DNA from 3 places in the Pseudarthrobacter sp. RHLT3-21 genome. Region 1 is predicted to be linked to each of the others. Evidence: riboswitches for the same ligand, from Rfam matches in the RefSeq annotation. Region 1 holds a riboswitch; each other region holds the start of a gene.

Region 1 (7,455 bases):
CCCAGACGGTGTCAGTCATCGAGGCTGTTATGCCTCGGTGCTGCCGGGCTGCGCGCCGGTGTCGGCGCCGGCCACCACTTCGCCGTTGCGGCGGCGGGTGCGGGTCCGGCTGCGGCGGGCACGGGGGTCCACTTCGCCGTCGGCCGGAGCAGCCGTAGCCGTAGCCGGTTCCGGGGCCGGGCTGGTGCCGGCGGTTGCCGCATCAGAGGTACGACGACGGCGGTCACCGGAGCGTCCGCCGGGCTCGCCGGTGCGGCGGCTGCTGTCGCGCCCACCGGAGCGGCCGGCCTCACGGTTGCTGTCGCGGCCGCCATCACGGCCACCGCTGGGGCGGGTGTTCTTTTTGCCGGTCTCGCCCAGGTCCTCAAGGACCTCGGCGTCGACGCCGGCCAGCACGCGCTTGTTGCGGGGCAGGCGGCCCTTGGTGCCTTCCGGAATATCCAGCTCTTCGTAAAGGTGCGGCGAGGAGGAGTACGTTTCCACCGGCTCCGGGACGCTGAGTCCCAGGGCCTTGTTGATCAGGCCCCAGCGCGGCATGTCATCCCAGTCAACGAAGGTCACGGCAGTGCCCTTGTTGCCGGCGCGGCCGGTGCGGCCCACACGGTGGAGGTAGATCTTTTCGTCTTCAACGCACTGGTAGTTGATGACGTGCGTGACGTCGTCGACGTCGATGCCGCGGGCGGCGACGTCGGTGGCTACCAGGACGTCCACCTTGTTGTTGCGGAAGGCGCGGAGGGCCTGCTCGCGGGCGCCCTGGCCCAGGTCGCCGTGGATGGCGGCGGCGGCGAAGCCGCGGTCCAGGAGTTCCTCGGCAACCTTCGCGGCGGTGCGCTTGGTCTTGGTGAAGATGATGGTCCGGCCGCGGCCGCGGGCCTGCAGGATGCGGGCCACAACTTCGATCTTGTCCATGCTGTGGGCACGGTAGATGAGCTGGCGGATGTCGCGCTTGGTCAGGCCTTCGTCGTCCGGATCAGCGGCCCGGATGTGGGTGGGCTGCGTCATGTAGCGGCGGGCCATGGCGATGACCGGGCCGGGCATGGTGGCGGAGAACAGCAGGGTCTGGCGGACCGCAGGGGTCCCGGCGATGAGCGTTTCCACGTCCGGCAGGAAGCCGAGGTCCAGCATTTCGTCGGCCTCGTCAAGGATGACCATCTTGACGTTCTTCAGGACAAGGTGCTTCTGCTTGTAGAGATCGATGAGGCGGCCGGGAGTACCCACGACCACTTCGACGCCGTTCTGCAGGGCCTCCACCTGGGGCTCGTAGGCACGGCCGCCGTAGATGGTGGTGATGCGGGCGTTGCGTTTGCGGGACGCGTTCTGGAGATCGTTGGCCACCTGGACGGCCAGCTCGCGGGTGGGCACAATGACCAGGGCCTGCGGGGCGCCGGGAACGGCGAGCTTGTCGTAGCCGGCGTCGTCCGGACCCACCACGCGCTGCAGGGCGGGAATGCCGAAGCCGAGGGTCTTGCCGGTGCCGGTCTTGGCCTGGCCGATGATGTCGTGGCCCGAAAGCGCCACCGGCAGGGTCATGGCCTGAATGGGGAACGGGTGGGTGATCCCGGCGTCGGCGAGGGATTCCACGATGTCGGCGCGGACATTGTAGTCAGCGAAGGATTTCTCCTCGATCTCGTGCGGCTTCTCGTCCGAGATGATGGTTTCTTCGGGTTCGATCGTCTCGATGCCGGAGTCGTCAGTCAGGATCTGGTGGGTATGCAATTCACTCACAGGGGAGTTTCCTTATTCATTTGGGCATTGGCGCTGCCTGCTCAACGGGCCGGCCAAAGTGGACGTTCCGGAGCACGCTCTGGCGCGCAAGCAAATCCAGTGGAAGCCGATCGCGGGCTATCAAATGCTGGCACTGGTGACCAACGGGTGTATCTCAAGATCGCGTAGGGGCGGGCTTGTTGAATTCAAAATCAAGGAAATCAACGACCGGGCATCCATATCTACTTCTTCAGTCTAGCCGCACGGACCCTGAATCCCGGCTTTGGGCCGATCAGGCCGGGCACTCATCGTTCAGGCCAGCAGCTCGAAGTGGACCTCGCGGGCGGCAATATCGGAGGAGATCAGGCGGACCCGCACCTTGGTGCCGGATTCCAGGTCCCCGGCGCAGCGGGCCGTCACGGCGGGTACGGCGATCTGGATGATCCCCGAGGGACCGCTCCCGTTTTTCGCAGCGCCGTTCTTGGCACCGTTGCCGATTTTCCCGTTGCCGTTTCCGTTGTCCTTTTGCGGCTTGGAGCCGGAGATCACGATCGCATCGAATTCCTGGCCCACATGGTTGACCAGGAGCGCGGCCTCCACGGTGTCCAGCGCCATGCGTTCCATCCGCGATGCCAGCTGGTCGGATCCGGCCATGATCTCCGGCAGTGACGGCAGGGCTTCCCGTGCCCAGTCCGGTACCTGCTTGCCGTTGCTCAGGGCTTCGCAAATCACCAGGACAAAGCGGTCGATCAGGCGCCGGAGTGGTGCTGTGGTGTGGGCATAGGCGGCGCCGATGGCGGACTGGATCGCGTCGTCCGGCACGATGCCGTCGAACGCCGTGTAGCTGGCGCCGCGGAACAGCATGCCGGCGGAGTGCAGGATGGCCAGTTGCCGGGGCTGGGTCGGATCAAGGCTGCGGAGGTATTCGCCGTAGCTGATTTTTCCGTCCCATGGCTTGCCCAAGGCCTCGGTCTGGATGCGGAAGTGACGCAGGGAGCGCTCGTCCGGCGCGGGCATGGTGCGCAGTATGCCCACTTTTCCCGCCAACATCAGGTTTGCCGCCGCCATCCCGGTCATCAGGGAAATCTGGGCGTTCCAGTCCTCCACCGGAAGCTGCGGCGCCGCGGCAATCCGGTAGCCGCCGTCGGGCAGTTGCACGATTTCCTGCTCGGGCATGTTCAGGCTGGCGCCGCCACGCTGCCGCTCCAGTTCAACGCGCTTGAGCCCTACTTCCTTCAGGAGCTGCAGGACAGGGCCGGCCGTCCCGGCGTCGAGTTCGGCCTGGACTCCCTTGTAGCTCAGCTTGGCCCGGCTGCGGATGGTGGCCCTGCGGACACTCACCGCGGAGACCTGTGCGGTGTCGTCCAGCCCGAACTCCCACACATAGGCGGAACAGAGCTGCCCGGCCAGGAGGCTGCCGGCCCCTTCGCTGATGACCTCCGGGTGCAGCGGGATACGGCCGTCCGGGGCGTAAAACGTCTGGCCGCGGCGCCGGGTCTCTGCATCCAGTCCGCCGCCGGGGCGGACAAAGGACGGCACGTCGGCGATGGCGTAAAGCACCCGGTAGCCAGGGCCCGCGCGCTCGATGAACAGGGCCTGGTCCAGGTCAGTGGACGACGCCGGATCGATGGTGAGGAAGTCCACGTCCGTCAGGTCGGCGCCGGGCAACTCGTGCGCGGCCACTGCCGTTTCCGCGTCCCGGACCGCCTCCGCCGGGTAGGGTCCCGGTAGTTCCAGCTCGGTCCGCAGGGCGCTCAGTGCCGCCGCGAGGTCGTTGGTCTGCTCGTGGACATTGGGGGCCAACCGATGATGTGACACGAAAGTCAGGTTAGCCCGATTTCCACGGATCGTGCACGCCCGCCGTCCGCGACGCGGGGGATTCTCAGGATGCGCCCGCGTCCAGGGCCGCCAGGAGCGCCGCCGCCGCCGCTGCGGGATCGGAGGCCTCGGTGATGGCACGCACCACAACAATCCTGCCGGCACCGGCCTCCACCACCTGCTCCACGTTGCCGAGATCGATGCCTCCGATGGCAAACCAGGGGAAAGTGGCCGGGGTGCCACCGGCAGCGCGGACTGCATCCGCCGCGTACCGCACCAGGTCAAGGCCGACGGCGGCCCGGCCGGGTTTGGTGGGAGTGGCCCAGACCGGTCCGACGCAGAAGTAGTCCAGGCCGCGTTCGGACGTCAGCCCGCCGGACAGCCGGATGGCGCCTTCAATCTGCTCGGCGGTGTGTGTGGAAAGCCCGATCGCCGCGGGGGCCCCGAGCAGGGTGCGGGCGGACGCGACCGGCAGGTCCTTCTGCCCGATGTGGAAGACGGGGGCGCTGGACAGCATCGCGATATCGGCACGGTCGTTGACGGCCCACAGCTTTCCGTGACGTTCGGCCGCCGCCTGAACCACGGCCAGCAGCTCCAGCTCTTCCGCCGCCTCGATCGCCTTGTCGCGGAGCTGGATGATGTCGACGCCGCCGGCAAAAGCCGCGTCCACAAACTCGCCAAAGTCCCCGCGGTCACGGCGCGCGTCGGTGCACAGATACAGCCTGGCGCTGTGCGGGAGGCCCGTGTCTATGCCGTCGGTGGGGTCTGTTCCGGTCAAGGATGTGGGGGTGGAAGAGGCGGCGGAGGACGTGCCTGCAGCGGCGAAAGATTGCGCGTTCATGGAAACCAGCCTAATTCCCCTAAACTGGGCGGGTACTGCGGGAGCCCGATGCAGCCGTCACAAAGCGGCCGGGCTGAGAGGGCGTCAGAGCCGACCGCTTGACCTGATCCGGCTAGTACCGGCGTAGGGAAGGAACCATATGCCCCCCGCAATAAGCAACCAACCTGAGACTGCATCAGCCAGCCCGGCCGCCGTGCTGCACGCCGACGTGGCAGTCATCGGCGGCGGAGTCATCGGCCACGCCATAGCCTGGGAGGCCCGGCGATCCGGCCGTTCCGTCGTGCTGATCGATGACGCGCCCGGGAACGGGGCCAGCTGGGCAGCCGCCGGCATGCTTGCCCCTGTGAGCGAACTGCATTACCAGGAGGAAGACCTCCTGGAGCTGATGCTGGCGTCCTCCGGCCTGTGGCCTGCCTTCGCGGCAGACCTCGCCCTGGCGGGGGCTGGAGAGACCGGATATCTGACGACGCCGACCCTCGCCATCGGCGCGGACGCTGCGGACCGCCGGGCGCTGATGGACCTCCGGGCCGTGCAGCAGGCCAGCGGCCTGGTGGTGGAACCCCTGACCGTCCGTGCGGCCAGGACGAGGGAATCCCTGCTCAGCCCGGCAATATCCTGCGCCCTGGACATCCCCGCCGACCACCAGGTGGATCCACGGAAACTGGTGGCGTGCCTCCAGGAAGTCCTGGCCGTCCACGAACCGGGAGCAGGAACCGCCGTGGCAGGTGCCCGCGGGGGATTTGCCGTTGACCAGCGGGCCGCTGCCCTTCTCTGGGAGGACGGCCGCGTCAGCGGCGTGAAGCTCGCCCACGGCGGAACCGTCCAAGCGCGCGAGACCATCGTGGCCAACGGATTGCAGGCGGCGTCGCTGGATGGCCTCCCGGAAGGACTGCAGCTGCCCTTGCGGCCTGTCTACGGTGACATCCTTCGACTAGCAGTTCCGCAGCACCTGCGCCCGCTCCTCACCTCGACGGTCCGCGGAATGGTCCATGGCGTGCCGGTCTACATCGTTCCCCGGCAGGACGGCACCGTGGTGATCGGGGCAACGCAGCGGGAGGACGCGCTCGCCGGGACCGGCGACGGTGCTGTCTCGGCCGGCGGCGTCTACCAGTTGCTGCGTGACGCCCAGGTCCTGGTGCCGGCCGTCTCGGAGCTTGAACTCCTGGAATGCACGGCGCGGGCAAGGCCGGCGACTCCGGACAACGCACCTCTTCTCGGCAGGGTACCGGACCGGGCAGCCGGGACCGGCAGCGGGCACAGCGCGGGGAACGCGGGGAACATTGCCGGGCTGATTGTTGCCACCGGGTTCTTCCGCCACGGAGTGCTGCTTGCTCCGGCGGCGGCGGCGATCTGCCGGGACCTGCTGGACGGCCGGACAGACCCGCGATGGGGGGCGCTCAGCCCGGCCCGCTTTTCCGGAAAGCACCAGGTGGCCGGCACAGAGCACGGACTGGCCGGAGTACCGTCCCCACCCAAGGACATCAGCAGCACGAAGGACCTCGACCCACAGAAGGAATCAGCATGAACATCACCCTCAACGGCTCGCGCCATTCCGTGACGGACGACGCCTCCATCACCACCCTCATCAGCCAGATCACGGGCCGTCAACTTGCAGCCAACGGCCAGGCGACAGACGGGCAGAAACTCGGCGTCGCCGTCGCCCATAACTCCGAAGTAGTACCCCGCAGCCAGTGGTTCGTCACGGCGCTCGCCGAAGGTGACGACGTCGAACTGGTCACAGCAGTCCAGGGAGGCTGACACCATGACAGTAACCAGCAACATCAGCACACAGAACCGGCCCGAGGCCGCAGACAGGCTGGTCATCGACGGCGTCGAGCTCGGCTCCCGCCTCATCATGGGCACCGGTGGCGCCCCGAGCCTCGACGGGCTGGGGGCAGCCCTGCTGGCGTCCGGAACCGAACTGACCACGGTGGCCATGCGGCGCTATTCGCCGGCTGAATCGGGGTCCCTTTTCCAGCTCCTGGTGGACCACGGGATCCGGATCCTGCCCAACACCGCAGGCTGCTTCACCGCCCGGGACGCGGTCATGACGGCGGAACTCGCCCGCGAAGCGCTGGAAACCGACTGGATCAAGCTGGAAGTCATCGCCGACGAGCAGACCCTGCTGCCGGACGCCGTGGAGCTCGTGGATGCTACGGAACAGCTTGTAAACCGGGGCTTCAAAGTGTTCGCCTACACCAACGATGACCCGGTCCTGGCCCTGCGGCTGGAAAACCTGGGTGCCACCGCGGTCATGCCGCTCGGAGCGCCCATCGGCACCGGCCTGGGAATCCTGAATCCACACAACATCGAACTGATCGTCTCGCGCGCCTCGGTGCCCGTGGTGCTGGACGCCGGCATCGGCACGGCATCCGACGCCGCACTGGCCATGGAGATTGGCTGTGATGCCGTGCTGCTGGCCACTGCAGTCACTCGTGCGCAGAACCCGGCACTCATGGGGGAGGCCTTCAAACACGCCGTCATCGCCGGTAGGCTGGCGAAAGCGGCCGGCAGGATTCCGCGCCGCGAGCACGCCTTGGCGTCATCGGCCATGGAAGGCCGGGCAGAATTTCTGTAGGCCGATTTCTCCAGGCCGGGTGCCCTCGACCAAACGCCCGGGCGGGCTCACCGGACGAGCCAAGGAGGCCGCTATGCCCGGCAAGCAAGACACACTCACGCGTGAGCGGATCGAGGCCGTCCTCGCCGCGATGCCTGGCTGGCAGTACAGACTGGGCGGGCTGGTCGCTGTCTATAAGACGCCGACGGCGGCCGCCGCACTGGAGCTGATTGCCGCCGTCGGACGCCTGGCGGAAGAGCAGAACCACCATCCGGACCTTGACTGGCGCTTCAACAAGGTGCATCTCCGATATACGTCCCACGACGCCGGCGGCGAGGTCACTGAGCGGGATGCCGCTGCTGCGGCGGCCGTGAGTGCTGCTGCCGCCCGGCTCGGTGCCACTGCCCAGCCCGTGGGTTAAAAGACCGTGACCACGCACCCTGCTGGGTGGTGGTCACCGGTACGTAAGTAGACGGGCCGGCCTACAGCTTGAGCGCCTGCGTCAGCCGCTGCGTATCGTGGCTTTCGCGTGTCC
Region 2 (7,455 bases), 340 kb from region 1:
CAGCTGGAGAACTTTGACGAGCGCGAGATCGACCGGGTCGAAGCGATCGTCCGTTCCATGACGCCGCACGAACGCGTCGCCCCCAAAATCATCAACGGCTCCCGCCGGGCACGCATCGCCCGAGGTTCAGGCGTGCACGTCTCCGAGGTCAACGGCCTGCTGGAGCGCTTCGGCCAGGCCCAGAAGATGATGAAGAAGATGGCCCAGGGCGGCGGCATGCCCGGAATGCCCGGGATGCCCGGCCTGGGCAGCCCCGGCGGTGCTCGGAAGGGCGGCAAGAACGCCCCGAAGAAGAAGGCCCGCTCCGGCAACCCTGCCAAGGCTGCCCAGGAGCTCAAGGACGCCGAGGCCCGGCGGGCCGGCGCGGCGAAGGCTCTCCCCACAGGGGCAGCGTTCGGCCAGCAGGGCGGCGACTTCGACCCTTCGCAGCTGAACCTGCCCAAGGGATTCGACAAGTTCCTCGGCAAATAGCCACCTCTCCCAACCTGGTAGAAGTTAGTGTCGTTTTGGTCGCTCATAACGACACTTACGGCTACCCGGTTGGGATGTCATTGCCGTGGAATAGGGTTGGCTCATGTTTAAGCAGCGCGTAGTGTTCGTGCACGGCGCCGGACCTTTCGGTGCGGCGGCGTGGCCGCGCCAGCATGGAATGGCGCTGACGTACGACGCCCTGTTCCTGCGGCGGCACGGCTTTGACCCCGTCGCTGAACCCATGGAGTCCTCGTTCACTGAAGACACTGCCATCATCCTGCGCTCCCTTGCCGATGACGGCCGCGGTGCCGCCGGCGGCCACGTTGTCGCCCACGCCCAGGGCGCCATTGCGGCCATGATGGCCGCCGTCGAACGCCCCGATCTGGTGTTTTCCCTCACCCTGGTTGAACCGGCGTGCCTGTCCCTGACCGCCGAACTTCCGGCCACATCTGCCCACAGGGCCCTGATGCAACCGCTGTTCGACGTCCGGCACCAACTCAGTGACGAAGACTTCCAGCGTGAGTTCGTACGGAGGATGTTCGCGGCGGACCTGCAGGAGCCCGCCACGCCGGAGGAACAACGGTCAGCACGCCGGCTCCGGTTGCAGGCACCGTCCTGGGACGCGCCGCTGCACATTGTTCCGGGCGTCCCCACCATGGTCCTGACTGGCGGCTGGGAACCGCTCTACGAGGAGATCGCCGGATATCTGCAGGAAACCGGTGCCCTGCACCGCATTGCTGCGGGAGGACACCGGCCCCAGGACTCTGCCGAAGGTGACCGTGCCATCCGGTCCTTCATCGCCGACGTCGGCAGGTCACGCTCAGTTCAGGCTTCCTGAGCCATCAGCTCCCGGCAGGGATCCGCAGCTCGGGGAGGTAGACCTTCCCGCCGGCGGCCAGGAACTCCGCACTCTTTTCGCGCATCCCGCTGTAGGCCTCGGCGATGGCCGCCTGCGAATCTGCGGAACCGTATTCGTCCCTGATGTCCTGGCTGATTTTCATGGAGCAGAACTTCGGGCCGCACATGGAGCAGAAGTGGGCCGTTTTCGCCGGCTCGGCCGGCAGCGTCTCGTCATGGAAGGCCTCCGCTGTAACCGGGTCAAGGGATAGCGCGAACTGGTCGCGCCAGCGGAACTCGAACCGGGCTTTGGACAGGGCATCGTCCCGTTCATGGGCGCCGGGGTGGCCCTTGGCAAGGTCGGCTGCATGGGCGGCGATCTTGTAGGTGATCACCCCGGTCTTCACGTCGTCCTTGTTCGGGAGGCCAAGGTGTTCCTTGGGCGTGACATAACAGAGCATCGCCGTGCCGTAGCGGGCGATCTCGGTGGCTCCGATGGCTGACGTGATGTGGTCATAGCCCGGGGCAATGTCTGTGACCAGCGGCCCCAGCGTGTAGAACGGGGCGCCCTTGCAGAGTTCCTGCTGGCGTTCCACGTTCTCCCGCACCAGGTGGAAGGGGACGTGCCCGGGACCCTCCACCATGACCTGTACATCGAATTCCCACGCCCGCTGGGTCAATTCGGCCAGGGTGTCGAGCTCGGCGAACTGGGCGGCGTCGTTGGCGTCCGCCGTCGCTCCCGGGCGCAGTCCGTCGCCCAGGGAGAACGCGACGTCGTATTTGGCGAAGATCTCGCAAAGCTCGTCGAAGTGCGTGTAGAGGAAGTTCTCCTGGTGGTGGGCAAGACACCAGCCCGCCATGATCGCACCGCCCCGGGAGACAATGCCGGTGACGCGGTTTGCCGTCAGCGGCACGTAACGCAGCAGCACACCGGCGTGGATGGTCATGTAGTCCACGCCCTGCTCGCACTGCTCAATGACCGTGTCCCGGAAGATCTCCCACGTCAGTGCGTTGGCCTCGCCGTTGACCTTCTCCAATGCCTGGTAAATGGGCACTGTTCCGATGGGCACGGGGGAGTTGCGGATGAGCCATTCCCGGGTGGTGTGGATATCATCGCCGGTGGACAGGTCCATCACCGTGTCGGCGCCCCACTGGGTGGCCCATTGGAGTTTGTCCACTTCCTCGGCAATGGAGCTGGTCACCGCGGAGTTGCCGATGTTCGCGTTGATCTTCACCAGGAAGGCCTTGCCGATGATCATCGGTTCTGATTCCGGGTGGTTGATGTTGTTGGGGATGATGGCGCGGCCGGCAGCGACTTCGCTGCGGACCAGTTCCACGCCGCAGTTTTCGCGGAGGGCAACGAACTGCATCTCCGGCGTGATGAGACCCTGCCGGGCGTAGTGCATCTGCGTGACATTCTTGCCCCCGACGGCGCGGCGGGGCACCGGCTGCGCGCCCTTCCACTCTGCGGAGGCTGCGCCGCGACGCACTGCTGACTTGCCGTCGTCGAGCAGGTTCCGTTCCCGGCCGCTGTAGGGCTCGGTGTCGCCGCGGGCGGCGATCCACTCCGAGCGGAACGGGTTGAGACCCACCACCGGATCACTGCCCGGACCGGCCGTGCGGTAGGTCCGGAAAGGCCCGTTCGCCTCGCCGTTCGGTGACGGTTCCAGCGCGATCTCGGTCACGGGAACCCGGATCCCGGTGGCGTCATCAGTGATAAACGCCAGCGAATGGGACTTCAGTGACTGGGTTTCAGGCTGGACCGTTTGATCCTGGTCGGCTTCATTTTGGGCAGGGATCAGCTGTGTTTCTTGTGTATTCAATGAATACTCACTTCCTTCGCCGGCATTACCCGGACAGGTTCAACGGTCGCAGGCTGCGTTAGCCCGATCTCAGCCCCTGCAAGGGCTCCCGTGTGGTCAATTCGAAGCTACCACAGGCCGAGGGTGGCCTGGTGACAGCAATCACGGGAAGCGGTCGCAACCTGTCTGCTCAGCCACTTGAATTAAATTGAAGCTTCAAGTAAATTGGAGCTATAGTCGCCTTCGACCCCGAAGGCCACCGGACCGGGAGTTTTCAATGTCTGCAGAAGCCACCAGCCAGGATCTCCTTCCTGCCGATCTCTCCATGGGCACCGTGATGCTCAAGGTAGGCGACATGAAGCTGATGACCGACTACTACCAGCGTGCGCTCGGCCTGGAGGTTGTCGCCGAACAGGACGGCGGAATCTACCTTGGCCGGCTCCAGCGCCCCCTGGTCCACCTCGCGGCCGCGCCGTCGTTGAACCTGCCCGCGAGGGGAGAGGCCGGGCTGTTCCATACCGCGCTGCTCTTTGATGACCAGGCTTCGCTTGCTGCAACGGTAGCCACGGCCGCACAGTACGAACCCCGCTCCTTCACCGGCAGCGCAGACCACCTCGTCAGCGAGGCCTTCTACTTCAATGACCCCGAAGGCAACGGCATCGAACTCTACTGGGACCGGCCCCGCGAAAACTGGTCTTGGAACGGCAAGGACGTGGTGATGGACAGCCTGGCCCTGCCGCCGCAGCGCTACCTTGAGCAGCACCTGACGCCGGAATCCATGAGCGGCCAGCAGGCCACCGAAGCCGGCATAGGCCACGTCCACCTCCAGGTGGGCGACGTCCAGTCGGCGCACGATTTCTACGTGGGCACGCTTGGCTTCGAGAAGACCGCGGGCTGGCACGGGCAGGCCCTGTTTGTCTCCGCGGGCCGGTACCACCACCACATGGCCATGAACGTCTGGAACAGCCGCGGCGCCGGGCCCCGCAAGGACACCCTGGGCCTGGGCGAGGTGCTCATCGAGGTCCCTTCGGGGGACGACGTCGGAGCGCTCGCCGACCGCCTGAAGGTCGCCGGTGTGGCCTCGCACCACACGGGCGCTGAACTTCGGTTCGAGGATCCTTGGCGCAACAGCATCCGTGTCGCCGTCCGCTGAGTGCGGATGCCAAATGTGCGGCGCGCCTTGTACTAGGCTGATTCTGAACGGCCGGGGCGGCGCCTTATGCTGCCCTTCTGGGCCGCACCGTCGACGGAATGAGAGCTGTTCCCATGGGCTTCACTGAAATTTTTGTTGCCACCCACGATGCCGCGCTAAGGCGGGCCGATGTCCTTGATGACGGCGGCTCCCCGACGGGCCCTGCCCTGCGGATCCCCGGAATCAGCGATTTCGAAATCGAACAGCTGGGCGACCTTGCCGGTGCTGCGGTCCATGCCGGTGGCGCGGACTACGAACTGGCCATGGTTGACGTGGCCAGTGATTCCCTCCTTGGAGTTCCGCCGGCCATGGTGCGTGCGCTGGCGGACCTGCTCAGCTATGAGACTGAAGGTGAAGGCAATGTCCTGGACGACGTCGCTGAAAAGTGGGCCACCCAGGATGACATGCCCTTCGGCGCGGCCGAGGCCCGGACCTATGTCCAGCAGTTCGCGGAGCTGGCCAACTCCATCGATGACGCCGCGCGCACCGGGGTATATGTCTGGTCGTCCTAGGCCGGCTGCGGCCTGCCGGGTCCGCCCGGCTGCTCCATCCGTACGTGTCAAGTCGAAATCCGGACGCTGATCTGGCACAATAAACAGGTACTCGATCTGCGTGGCCCCTCTCTCCGCGTCTGGATCCTGTCCTTTGAACCCTCAAGTATGGCCCGCCCCACGGGTGCAGAACGTCGGTTCACCCCTTTTCTGAAACAGGAGTGACCACAAAAGTGGCCGTAAAGATTCGCCTTAAGCGCTTTGGCAAGATGCGCGCACCGTACTACCGCATCGTCGTCATGGACGCACGCTCCAAGCGTGACGGCCGTGCCATCGAAGAGATCGGCAAGTACCACCCCACCGAAGAGCCCTCATACATCGAGGTCGACACGGACCGTGCCCAGTACTGGCTCGGCGTCGGCGCACAGCCGTCCGAGCAGGTTGCCGCGATCCTCAAGATCACCGGTGACTGGCAGAAGTTCAAGGGCCTCCCGGGCCAGGAAGGCACCCTGAAGACCAAAGCTCCGAAGGTTGCCTTTGTTGCCCCGGAAAAGGGTTCCGTGATCATCCCGGAAGCCATCACCAAGAAGGCAAAGCAGTCTGACGCAGCCGAGGCCCCGGCCGAAGCAGAGACCACCGAGGCTGAGTAGATTGCTGGCAGAAGCGCTCGAACACCTCGTCCGGGGAATCGTTGATTCGCCGGAAGATGTCAAGGTCAGCTCGAAGAACAACCGGCGCGGGGACACCCTCGAGGTCCGTGTTCATCAGGATGACCTGGGACGGGTGATCGGCCGCCAGGGCCGCACCGCACGGGCATTGCGCACCGTTGTGGCAGCACTGGCAGACGGCGAACCGGTCAGGGTCGACGTCGTCGATACCGACCGCCGCCGCTAAGCGCTCGGCAACATCAGTTTTTTCTCCGGCCCTTCCACCAGCAACGGTGGAGGGGCCGGAGTGCTTTCACCACATCGCCTAATCCCGGCACGATCAAAGACAGAGGAACAGATGCAGCTTCAGGTGGCACGAATCGGCAAACCGCATGGAATCCGCGGCGAAGTGACGGTCCAGGTGCTGACCGACGCTCCGGGGGACCGGTTTGTTCCCGGTACGGAATTTGTGGTGGAGCCTGCATCCGCCGGCGCCCTCATTGTTGAGAGTGCGCGGTGGAACAAAGACATCCTGCTCCTCGCGTTCGAGGGAATCGAGACCCGCAACCAGGCAGAGACCCTGCGCGGCGCCAAGCTCTTCATCGAAACCGAAGAGCTGGACGAGGACGACGACGAAGGCTGGTACGAGCACCAACTGGTTGGGCTCGAGGCGCGGGTTGGCTCGCAAGTGGTCGGCAAGATCGCCGCCCTGCACACCCTGCCCGTCCAGGACCTGCTCGTGGTTGAAACTCCGGACGGCAAGGAAATTCTTGTCCCGTTCGTGGAGCAGATCGTTCCGGAGGTCAATGTGGCCAACGGCTTTGTTCTCCTGACGCCGCCGGACGGACTCTTTGAGGTCAACGACGGCGAAGCCGGCCCTGGCGAACCCGAGGAAAACGCGTAGATGAGAATCGACGTCGTCAGTATCTTCCCGGAGTACCTGGCGCCCCTGGAACTCTCGCTCATCGGCAAGGCCCGCCAGGACGGCCTGCTGGACCTGCGCGTCCATGACCTGCGTGATTTCACCACCGACAAGCACCGCTCAGTGGACGACACCCCCTACGGCGGCGGTGCAGGCATGGTGATGAAGCCGGAGCCGTGGGCACAGGCGTTGGCTGCTGTCGCCGGAGACGGTGAAGCCAAGGACGGCGACGAAGTAACGGCGGGCAAGTCCGCCAAGCCGGTGCTGATCGTCCCGTCGCCGGCGGGGGAGCGCTTCAACCAGGCCTTGGCCTACGAGCTCGCCGAAGAGGATCAGCTGGTTTTTGCCTGCGGCCGTTATGAGGGCATCGACGAGCGTGTCATCGAGTGGGCGGAAGAGCACTTCACGGTGCGCCCCATGAGCCTTGGTGACTATGTGCTGAACGGCGGCGAAGTGGCCGTCCTGGCCATGGTCGAAGCCATCGGCAGGCTGCTGCCCGGCGTGGTGGGCAACCCCGATTCCCTGGTCGAGGAGTCGCATTCGGACGGGCTGCTGGAATACCCCGTGTACACCAAACCCTCCAGCTGGCGGGACCGTGAGGTCCCTGCGGTGCTGCTGAGCGGCAACCACGGGAAGATCGCACAGTGGCGCCGCCACGAGCAGTACCGGCGGACGGCGGAACGCCGCCCGGACCTGCTCGAAACGTTCGACGCCGGGAAGCTGCCACGTGCCGACCGTACGGCTTTCGGCGACCTCGGGTACGACGTCGTCGACGGTCACCTCCGGGCGCGGCGGCAGGCCGGTACCAGCCAGGACAACGGAACCGACGCCTCAGCCTGAACCGGCGCGGCGGCGGTCTACGGCGATTGGCTGTGGGCCTGCGAGTGTGGCAAAATTAGTCTTTGTGTCTGCTGGGTCCGCACCTGCCACAGGGGGAGCGCAACCAACAGCTGGACACCCCGGGACCTTCAATCAGTGAAGGAACCGGACCCACTTAACTTTCGGCGGTAATTTCCGGTGCTTCCGGGCTTGCCCGCCGTGACCCAAAGTGAATGACCTGTGGCGTTCACCAGGAGTGCAATCATGCATATTC
Region 3 (7,455 bases), on a different contig from region 1:
CGTCCGCTGCCCGGTGCCAAAGCCGCGTGCTTCCATGGTGATGGCCAGCCGGGACGCGCGGCGGATGGCCTGGACCAGGAGCCCAAAGCTCTGCCCAAGTGTGGCCCGCAGCCGTTGCAGCGGGCTGCCCTGCGAGCCCACGCCGCGGGCCCGCCGCGCCATGCCGATGGTCTGCCACTCCTCGGCCATAAGTCCCACCAGGCGCATCGCTGCCAGCGTGCCAAGGACAAACCGGTGCGGCAGCCGGGCCTTCTGGGCCAGCGCATCGGCGAGGTCGGTGGGGTCTGTGCAGGTCATGAGCAGGATCGCCGGGAGGGCAATCGCGAGTCCGCGCAGCATAAAACCGATTCCCAGCTGCAGGGAACCTTCGCTGATGGACCAGATCCCGACGTCGAGCAGTGCAGCACCGCCGTCCGCCGCGACGATCGCCGTGCTCCAGCCGCCGAGGGCTGCGGCGATGATGAGCGGCCAGCCGCGCTGCCACAACAGGCGGAGCGTGAGGCCGGCCAGCGGAAAGAGCGCCAGTTCCGCCACGAGCGCGGTGGTGGCTGATACCCAGTCAATGGATAGCGCAAGCACCAGTGTGATGAGGAAGACGACGGCGAACTTGGCCAGCGGGTTGGCGCGCGTCAGCAGCGCGTGGTTGCCGCGGAGGGTCAGGGCAGCCCTCATGCCGCACGTGCTTCCTGGCGGGCGCCGCCGCGAGAGGCCGGGCCAAGCCGCAGTTCGGCCCCGCCCAGGACGGCGCTGAATTCCTGGTCGTGGGTCACGGAAACCACGGAGGTCCCGGCGTCGAGCAATTCCGAGAGGAAGGATGCGAGCTCGGCCCAGGTGTTGGCGTCCTGGCCGAAGGTCGGCTCGTCGAGCACCAGCACACGCGGGTGTGCAGCCAAGACCGTGGCCACCGACAGGCGCCGCTTCTCGCCGCCGGACAACGTGTACGGATTGGCGTCCACCAGGTGCGTCAGGCGCAGCCGTTCCAGCAGCTCATCAACCCGCTCCTCGCCATGCCCCAGGTGCCGCGGGCCGAACATCAGCTCGTCCAGCACCCGGCCGGTAACAAACTGGTGCTCGGGCTCCTGGAACACGGTTCCGATGCGGGAAATCAGCTGGTTGGCTTTCCATTTGAAGGGATTGATCCCGGCCCCCTCGGAAAGCTCGACAGCGGCGGACACCTTCCCCGCCACCGGCGCCAAAAGTCCGGCGAGCGTCAGCGCAAACGTTGACTTGCCGGCGCCGTTGGGCCCCGTGACGGTGAGTGCGTGGCCGGAACGGACCTGGGCCGTGATGCCCGACTGCACCGGCACGGGCGGGATGGTCCGGAGGCCGCGGCGCCGCGGACGCTCGCGGGAGACGGCCAGGTCCTCAGCGGCCAGCAGCAGGTCACCGGAGCCTGTGGACGCACGGCGGCGGGTTGCCGGAACATACCCCGGCACCCACACGCCCGCGCCGATCAGCATGTCCCGCGCCTCCGCGAGCACCTGGTCCGGCGGCCCGTCCAGCAGGACTGCGGACGTACCGGCGGAACTTCCAGCGGAGCCCGCTGCGGAGCCCGGCTGGAGCACCACAATCCGGTCCACCAGGTCCTTCCACACGGACACGCGATGCTCCACCACAACGAGTGTGGCGCCGGTCTTGTCCAGGCAGCGGCCCACGGCGTCGCGGACTTCCAGCACACCGGCGGGATCAAGGTTTGCAGTGGGCTCGTCCAGCAGGATCAGCCCGGGCCGCATCGCGAGGATACCGGCCAGAGCCAATCGCTGCTTCTGCCCTCCGGACAGGGCCGACGTCGGGTGGTCCAGCGGCAGCCCGGCGGCACCGGGCCCGCCGTCGGCGTTCAAACCGGCGCCGTTGGCGTTCAAACCAGCTCCGCCACCCACGCGGCCCCCGGCACTTCGGAGGCCGACGTCGTCGAGCGCTTCATGGACGCGCCGCCAGATCTCGTCCGGCGGAACGGCGAGGTTCTCGGCGCCGAAGGCGACGTCGTCGCCCAGGCGCGACAGAACCACCTGCGTTTCCGGGTCCTGCTGCATCAGCCCCGAGCGGCCGCGCTGCCCGCGGGGCACCACGCCGTCGATCAGCAGCGAACCGGTTTCGTCGGCGTCGTCCCCTTCATCCCCCAGCACCCCGGCGAGCGCGTGCAACAGCGTTGACTTGCCCGCGCCCGAGGGGCCCAGCAGCAGCACCCGCTCGCCGGGAGCGATCTCGAGGTCGAGCCCATGGACGGCGGGGGCGGAACGTCCGGCATGCCGCCAGCCCCAGCCACGGGCGGACACCGCGGCGGGGCGCACTCCGGAAGCGCCGGCGTCGGAAGCGGTCATCAGTTGAAGACGGGCTCCGAAGCTGCCTTCCGGGACGCGAACGAGCTCAGCACGCCGGTCCTGGCCAGGCCGCGGGTGGCGATCCAGGACAAGGCGCCCGCTATCACTGCGCCGGAGATGGTGCAGAACACGATGTACGCGAGCTTGTCGGCGGGCTCGTAGGCGATGTTCCAGCCCCACGGCAGGAAGGAGTCATTGAGGCCGCAGAACAGTCCGGCGCCGGCACCGGCCAGCAGCGCGGCGATGAGGTTGTACTTCTGGTGCAGGAAGGACTTGAACCGGACGTTGCCGTACACCAGCAGGAAGAACACCAGTTCGGCGCCCAGGCCCTGCAGGATTCCGGAGATCAGCACCGTGGCGCCGTATTGGGAGCCCATGATGAGTTCGCCGGTGGCGGCCACCGCTTCGCAGAAGAGCGCCGCGCCGGGCTTGCGGATGATGAGCATGCCCAGCACCGCCGGGATCATCCAGCCGCCGGCGATCAGGCCGGTCAGCGGGGGGTAAACGGCGTTCATGGGGGCGGAAATGATGCCGGCGCCCTGGGACCAGGCCCAGAAGATCACGCCGCCGGTGATGGCGATGAGCGCCGCCACCACGATGTCCACAACGCGCCAGGTATTGCCGGTCTTTTTGATTGCTGCAGTTGTCATTCGGTCCTCCTGAGGAACAGGAGGGGAAAGTACCAGGTGTGCGGCGCTGCCGCCGTTTGCCGGACACTTCGAGAACTCGACTCCCTTGCGCCGGTACTAACCGGATCAGGTTCGAGGGTCTGCGGCTGTCCGCACTCTCAGCGCCCGTCTTCGGTCCCCCGGCAAATGCCAGTGATGTCCGACGGCGGCGCTCCCCTGTCGTTAATAAATCTGCCCTGATGGGCATTGTCCAGTTTACACCGCGGGCGGGGTAGATTGTGGGCCATGACTGCCAACAACCCGACTGTGACTGCCTTCAATCCCGACTCGAGAGTGGCCCAGGCGGAGGGGCTGCTTGAGGCGCTGATCGCCCGGATCGAGGCCGAGATCAGCGAGCTGCAGTTTCCGCATTTCACCAAGGACGATTCCCTCAACCTGGGGCTGCTCCTGGTGGAGCTGGGAAAGACGCGCCGGCTGCCCATCGCGATAGACATCACCAAGGGTGACCAGGTGCTGTTCCACGTGGCCCTGGACGGCGCCACCCCGGACAACGAGCACTGGATCCGGGCCAAGCAGCGCACCGCCGCCAGGTACGAGATCCCGTCGTTGCTGGTGGGACTCCGTGGCAGGCTGCACGGAGGCCGCATCGAAGACCACGGCTGGTTCGACGAATCGACTTACGCACCGCACGGCGGCTGCTTCCCGGTCTACGTCGCCGGCGTTGGCGCCGTGGCCACGGTGACGGTCTCAGGCCTGCCCCAGCAACAGGACCACGACCTCGTGGTGGAGGCGCTGCGGGAGATTCTGGAGTCCATGCAGCCGGGTTAGGCTAAAGACAATCCCGGATCCGCTCACAAGGAGTTCAACGAATGAACCTGTTCATCAAGCTGCTCGGCACCGCAATCAGCCTCGGCGCCGGATTCGTCGGCACCAAGATGGTCAATACCGTATGGGAAAAGTCCACCGGCCGGAAGCCTCCCACCGGCAAAGACGAAGACACCCCCACGAGCCTCCGCTCGGCGCTGACGTTCGCGCTCATTTCGGCCTCCGTCAGCACCATCATCCAGGTGCTCGCCAACCGCGGCACGCAGCGGGCCATCACCCGCTTCGCCAAGTCCCAGGACATCGTCTAACCGCACCACCACCCCGGAGTTTTTGTCCAGATAACGGCCTCTAACCGTCCGTCAAACCGTGTTATCTGGACAAAAACTCGCGCGGGCGGCGTCACTCACGCGGGACGGTCCGGACGGTGGGTGACGCTCAGTCCCGCCGGCCGCCGTCGGACGCTTCATCCCGGGAGGACTCATCCCGGGCCGATTGTGCCGCCTTCTGGACCACGGCGTCGAGTTCATCGGAGCTGAGGAGCTCGCGGTGCAGGTGTTTGGTGCGGTAGCCGGCGCGGCCCACCATATGGGCGGAAACCGGCACGGTCAGCAGCTGGAAAATCCAGGCCACCAGCAGCACCGGCCACACCCACCAGGTGCGCAGCTGCAGACCGATGGCCGCAAGGAGCAGGAACAGCCCCAGCACCTGGGGCTTGGTGGCCGCGTGCATACGGCTCAGCAGGTCCGGGAAGCTGAGCAGCCCGACGGCGGCGGCGAGCGACATGAGGGCACCCACCACCAGGAATACCGCCGACACGGTATCGATGACGCTGTCAACCACGGTGGCCTCAGGATTCATTGGCTTGCTCCCGCCGGTCGGCCACAAAGCGGGCAACGGTCACTGACCCGATGAAGCCGACGATGGACAGCGCCACCAGCGGCATCAGGTTGTTCAGGTGCCGGTTGACGGCCATGTCGATGCACAGGGCCGCGCCGAGGATCGCGAGCAGGACGTCGGAGGCCAGCACCCTGTCCAGCAGCGACGGGCCGCGGGAGATCCTGATGATGGCTCCCGCCGCTGCCAGCGAAAGAATGACTGCCGTGACAGCCAGGACGGTCTGCATCATGCTGCGGCCTCCTGCCGGATTGCTTCGAGTTCGTCGCGGGTGCCCATGATCCTGATCAGGCCCGCTTCGATGGAGCGGACTTCCCTGCGCAGGTTTTCGACCTCTTCCGGGCTGCTGACGTTGAGCGCGTGGAGGTACAGGGTGGACGTTGACCGGTCCACTTCCACCACCAGGGAGCCCGGGATCAGCGAGGTCACGTGCCCCACTGCGGTGACCATCAGATCCTGGTGGCTCCGCAACGGCACCGCGACGACGGCATTGACCACCCGCGGGCCACGGACAGCCGCCAGATACATCACCTCAACACTGGCGGCCGCCACCCTGCCCAGGAAACGCAGGGCGAAAGGAACTGCGTGAAGGATGTTGAAGCGGCCGCTGAGTTCCACCGGCGGCAGGTAGAACATCCGGGCCACGAGCACTGCCAGTAACGCGCCGAAGAGCAGGTTGCCGGGGCTGAAGTCCTGCCACAGGGCACCCCACACAATCACCAGCCATACCAGCAGGGGCACCTCCTGGCGCAGGGAAATCCGGCGGCGGCTCATTTGCCCCCTCCGTCTTTGAGGGCCAGCGGGGGAACGGGCGTGTCCTCACCCAGTACGGCCTGGATGTAGGCGGACCTGTCCAGCATTTCGTGGGCGGCCTGGTCCGAGACTTTGAACAGCGGGCCCGCGAAAACCGTGAGTGAGACGCCCAGGACCACCAGGCCCAGGGTTGAGCCCACCATGGTGCGGGGCAGCAAGGTGACGTTTTTGCGGCCGGCCCGGCTGCCGGTATCCGAATCCTCGGGCTCAGCCAGCAGGACGGGGTCCGGGTGCTCGGCGTCCGAGGGCTTGCGCCAGAACGCGCGGTTCCAGACCCTCGCAACGGCCAACAGGGTCAGGAGGCTGGTGACCACGCCGCCGATCACCAGGGCGTAGGCCAGGGGCGTACCCAGTTCGATGCCGGCCTGGATGAGCCCCACCTTCCCCAGGAACCCGGAGAACGGCGGGATCCCGGCCAGGTTCATGGCGGGGATGAAGAAGAGCAGGGCCAGTATGGGTGACAGCTTGGCCAGGCCTGCCAGCCGGTCCACGGAGGAGCTGCCGCCGCGGCGCTCGATCAGGCCCGTGACCAGGAAGAGGCTGGTCTGGATGGTGATGTGGTGGGCCACGTAGAACACGGCGGCGCCCAGCCCGGCCACCGAGGACATCGCCAGGCCAAACACCATGTAGCCGATGTGGCTGACCAGGGTGAAGGACAACAGACGTTTAATGTCGCTCTGGGCCAAGGCGCCAAGGATTCCCACCACCATGGTCAGCAATGCCGCGACCATGAGCGGAGTGTTTAGGCTGTCCCCGGGGAAGAGCAGGGTCTCCGTGCGCACCATCGCGTAGACACCGACTTTCGTCAGCAGGCCGGCGAACACGGCGGTGACCGGTGCCGGCGCCGTGGGGTAGGAGTCAGGCAGCCAGAACGAGAGCGGGAACACGGCCGCCTTGATGCCGAAGGCCACCAGGAGCATTAGGTGCAGCAGGGTCTGGGTTCCCTCGTCCAGGTCAGCGAGCTTGATGGCGAGGTCGGCCATGTTGACGGTTCCGGTGGCGCCGTAGACCATGGCGATGGAGATCAGGAACAGCACCGAGGACACCACGGAGACCACCACGTAGGTGACACCGGCGCGGATGCGGGGGCCGGTCCCACCCAAGGTCATCAGCACATAGCTTGCCGTCAGCAGGATCTCGAAGCCGACGTAGAGGTTGAACAGGTCCCCGGACAGGAACGCGTTGGAGACCCCGGCCACCAGGATCAGGTAGGTGGGGTGGAAGATCGACACCGGCGCGTCCTGGTCGCCGTCGGCCATGCCCTGCCCGGTGGCGTAGACCAGCACTGCGAGGCTGATAGCCGACGACACCACGAGCATGAGGGACGAGAACTGGTCCACCACCATCGTGATGCCCCACGGCGGCAGCCAGCCACCGAGGTTCACGGCGGCGGTTCCGCCGTCCCACACCGAAGCGAGCAGGAAGCACTCCAGCAGGAGCGTCAGGGACAGCACCGCGATGCTCAGGGCGCGCTGGGCGAAGGAGTGCCGGATCAGTAGAAAGGCCAGGGCGGCGCCGAGGATGGGAAGTACGACGGCGAGCGGGGCAAAGCTTGCGATGTTCACTGCACACCTCCTTCGGGACCAGGTGCTACGTTTCGCGAGCCGGGTTGCTCTTCAGCGGCGGCATCCGCGGCGGGAATCTCCTTGGCACCGGCCGTGATGGAATCCCCGGCAGCTTCCGGACCGTCCGCGAGCGTGGCGTGGTTTGAGACGGTGCTCCCGTCGCTGCCAAGCATGGTCAGGGGAAACTCGGAAGTTTCGGCCGGGATCGGGGCGTCGTCCTCGGCGTCGAACCGGGGCGTCTCGGCGACGCGGAGGTCCTCGATGTCGTCCTGGATCTCATCCTGGCGCGCCAGGACCCACGTGCGGTAAATGATGCCGAGCATAAAGGCCGTCACGGCGAAGGAGATCACGATCGACGTGAGGATCAGGGCCTGCGGAAGGGGGTCCGCGTACTCCTGGGCGCCGGTG

What was found. A riboswitch is a leader RNA that binds a small molecule or an ion and turns the genes downstream of it on or off. The one in region 1 is predicted to bind thiamine pyrophosphate.
Region 2: another riboswitch for thiamine pyrophosphate. It lies ahead of thiC (phosphomethylpyrimidine synthase ThiC); the one in region 1 lies ahead of thiO (glycine oxidase ThiO).
Region 3: another riboswitch for thiamine pyrophosphate. It lies ahead of AC50YA_RS12635 (ECF transporter S component); the one in region 1 lies ahead of thiO (glycine oxidase ThiO).

What each region holds. Positions count from the first base shown of each region.
Region 1 is NZ_JBWZCI010000001.1:72,327-79,781, forward strand. Features, by position in the region: gene AC50YA_RS00370 (DNA-methyltransferase) at 1-19, opposite strand, end outside; gene AC50YA_RS00375 (DEAD/DEAH box helicase) at 28-1,725, opposite strand; gene AC50YA_RS00380 (RNB domain-containing ribonuclease) at 2,017-3,522, opposite strand; gene thiE (thiamine phosphate synthase) at 3,587-4,363, opposite strand; TPP riboswitch at 4,391-4,510, shown strand; gene thiO (glycine oxidase ThiO) at 4,503-5,888, shown strand; gene thiS (sulfur carrier protein ThiS) at 5,885-6,121, shown strand; gene AC50YA_RS00400 (thiazole synthase) at 6,126-6,941, shown strand; gene AC50YA_RS00405 (4a-hydroxytetrahydrobiopterin dehydratase) at 7,015-7,341, shown strand; gene AC50YA_RS00410 (hypothetical protein) at 7,403-7,455, opposite strand, start outside.
Region 2 is NZ_JBWZCI010000001.1:412,755-420,209, forward strand. Features, by position in the region: gene ffh (signal recognition particle protein) at 1-471, shown strand, start outside; gene AC50YA_RS01885 (alpha/beta hydrolase) at 575-1,309, shown strand; gene thiC (phosphomethylpyrimidine synthase ThiC) at 1,314-3,131, opposite strand; TPP riboswitch at 3,126-3,233, opposite strand; gene AC50YA_RS01895 (VOC family protein) at 3,388-4,263, shown strand; gene AC50YA_RS01900 (hypothetical protein) at 4,377-4,814, shown strand; gene rpsP (30S ribosomal protein S16) at 5,027-5,443, shown strand; gene AC50YA_RS01910 (RNA-binding protein) at 5,445-5,687, shown strand; gene rimM (ribosome maturation factor RimM) at 5,799-6,344, shown strand; gene trmD (tRNA (guanosine(37)-N1)-methyltransferase TrmD) at 6,345-7,202, shown strand; gene rplS (50S ribosomal protein L19) at 7,446-7,455, shown strand, end outside.
Region 3 is NZ_JBWZCI010000010.1:31,031-38,485, reverse strand. Features, by position in the region: gene AC50YA_RS12645 (energy-coupling factor transporter transmembrane component T family protein) at 1-672, opposite strand, end outside; gene AC50YA_RS12640 (ABC transporter ATP-binding protein) at 669-2,321, opposite strand; gene AC50YA_RS12635 (ECF transporter S component) at 2,321-2,971, opposite strand; TPP riboswitch at 3,036-3,178, opposite strand; gene AC50YA_RS12630 (heme-degrading domain-containing protein) at 3,236-3,778, shown strand; gene AC50YA_RS12625 (DUF4235 domain-containing protein) at 3,820-4,083, shown strand; gene mnhG (monovalent cation/H(+) antiporter subunit G) at 4,211-4,633, opposite strand; gene AC50YA_RS12615 (MrpF/PhaF family protein) at 4,623-4,901, opposite strand; gene AC50YA_RS12610 (Na+/H+ antiporter subunit E) at 4,898-5,443, opposite strand; gene AC50YA_RS12605 (Na+/H+ antiporter subunit D) at 5,440-7,047, opposite strand; gene AC50YA_RS12600 (Na(+)/H(+) antiporter subunit C) at 7,044-7,455, opposite strand, start outside.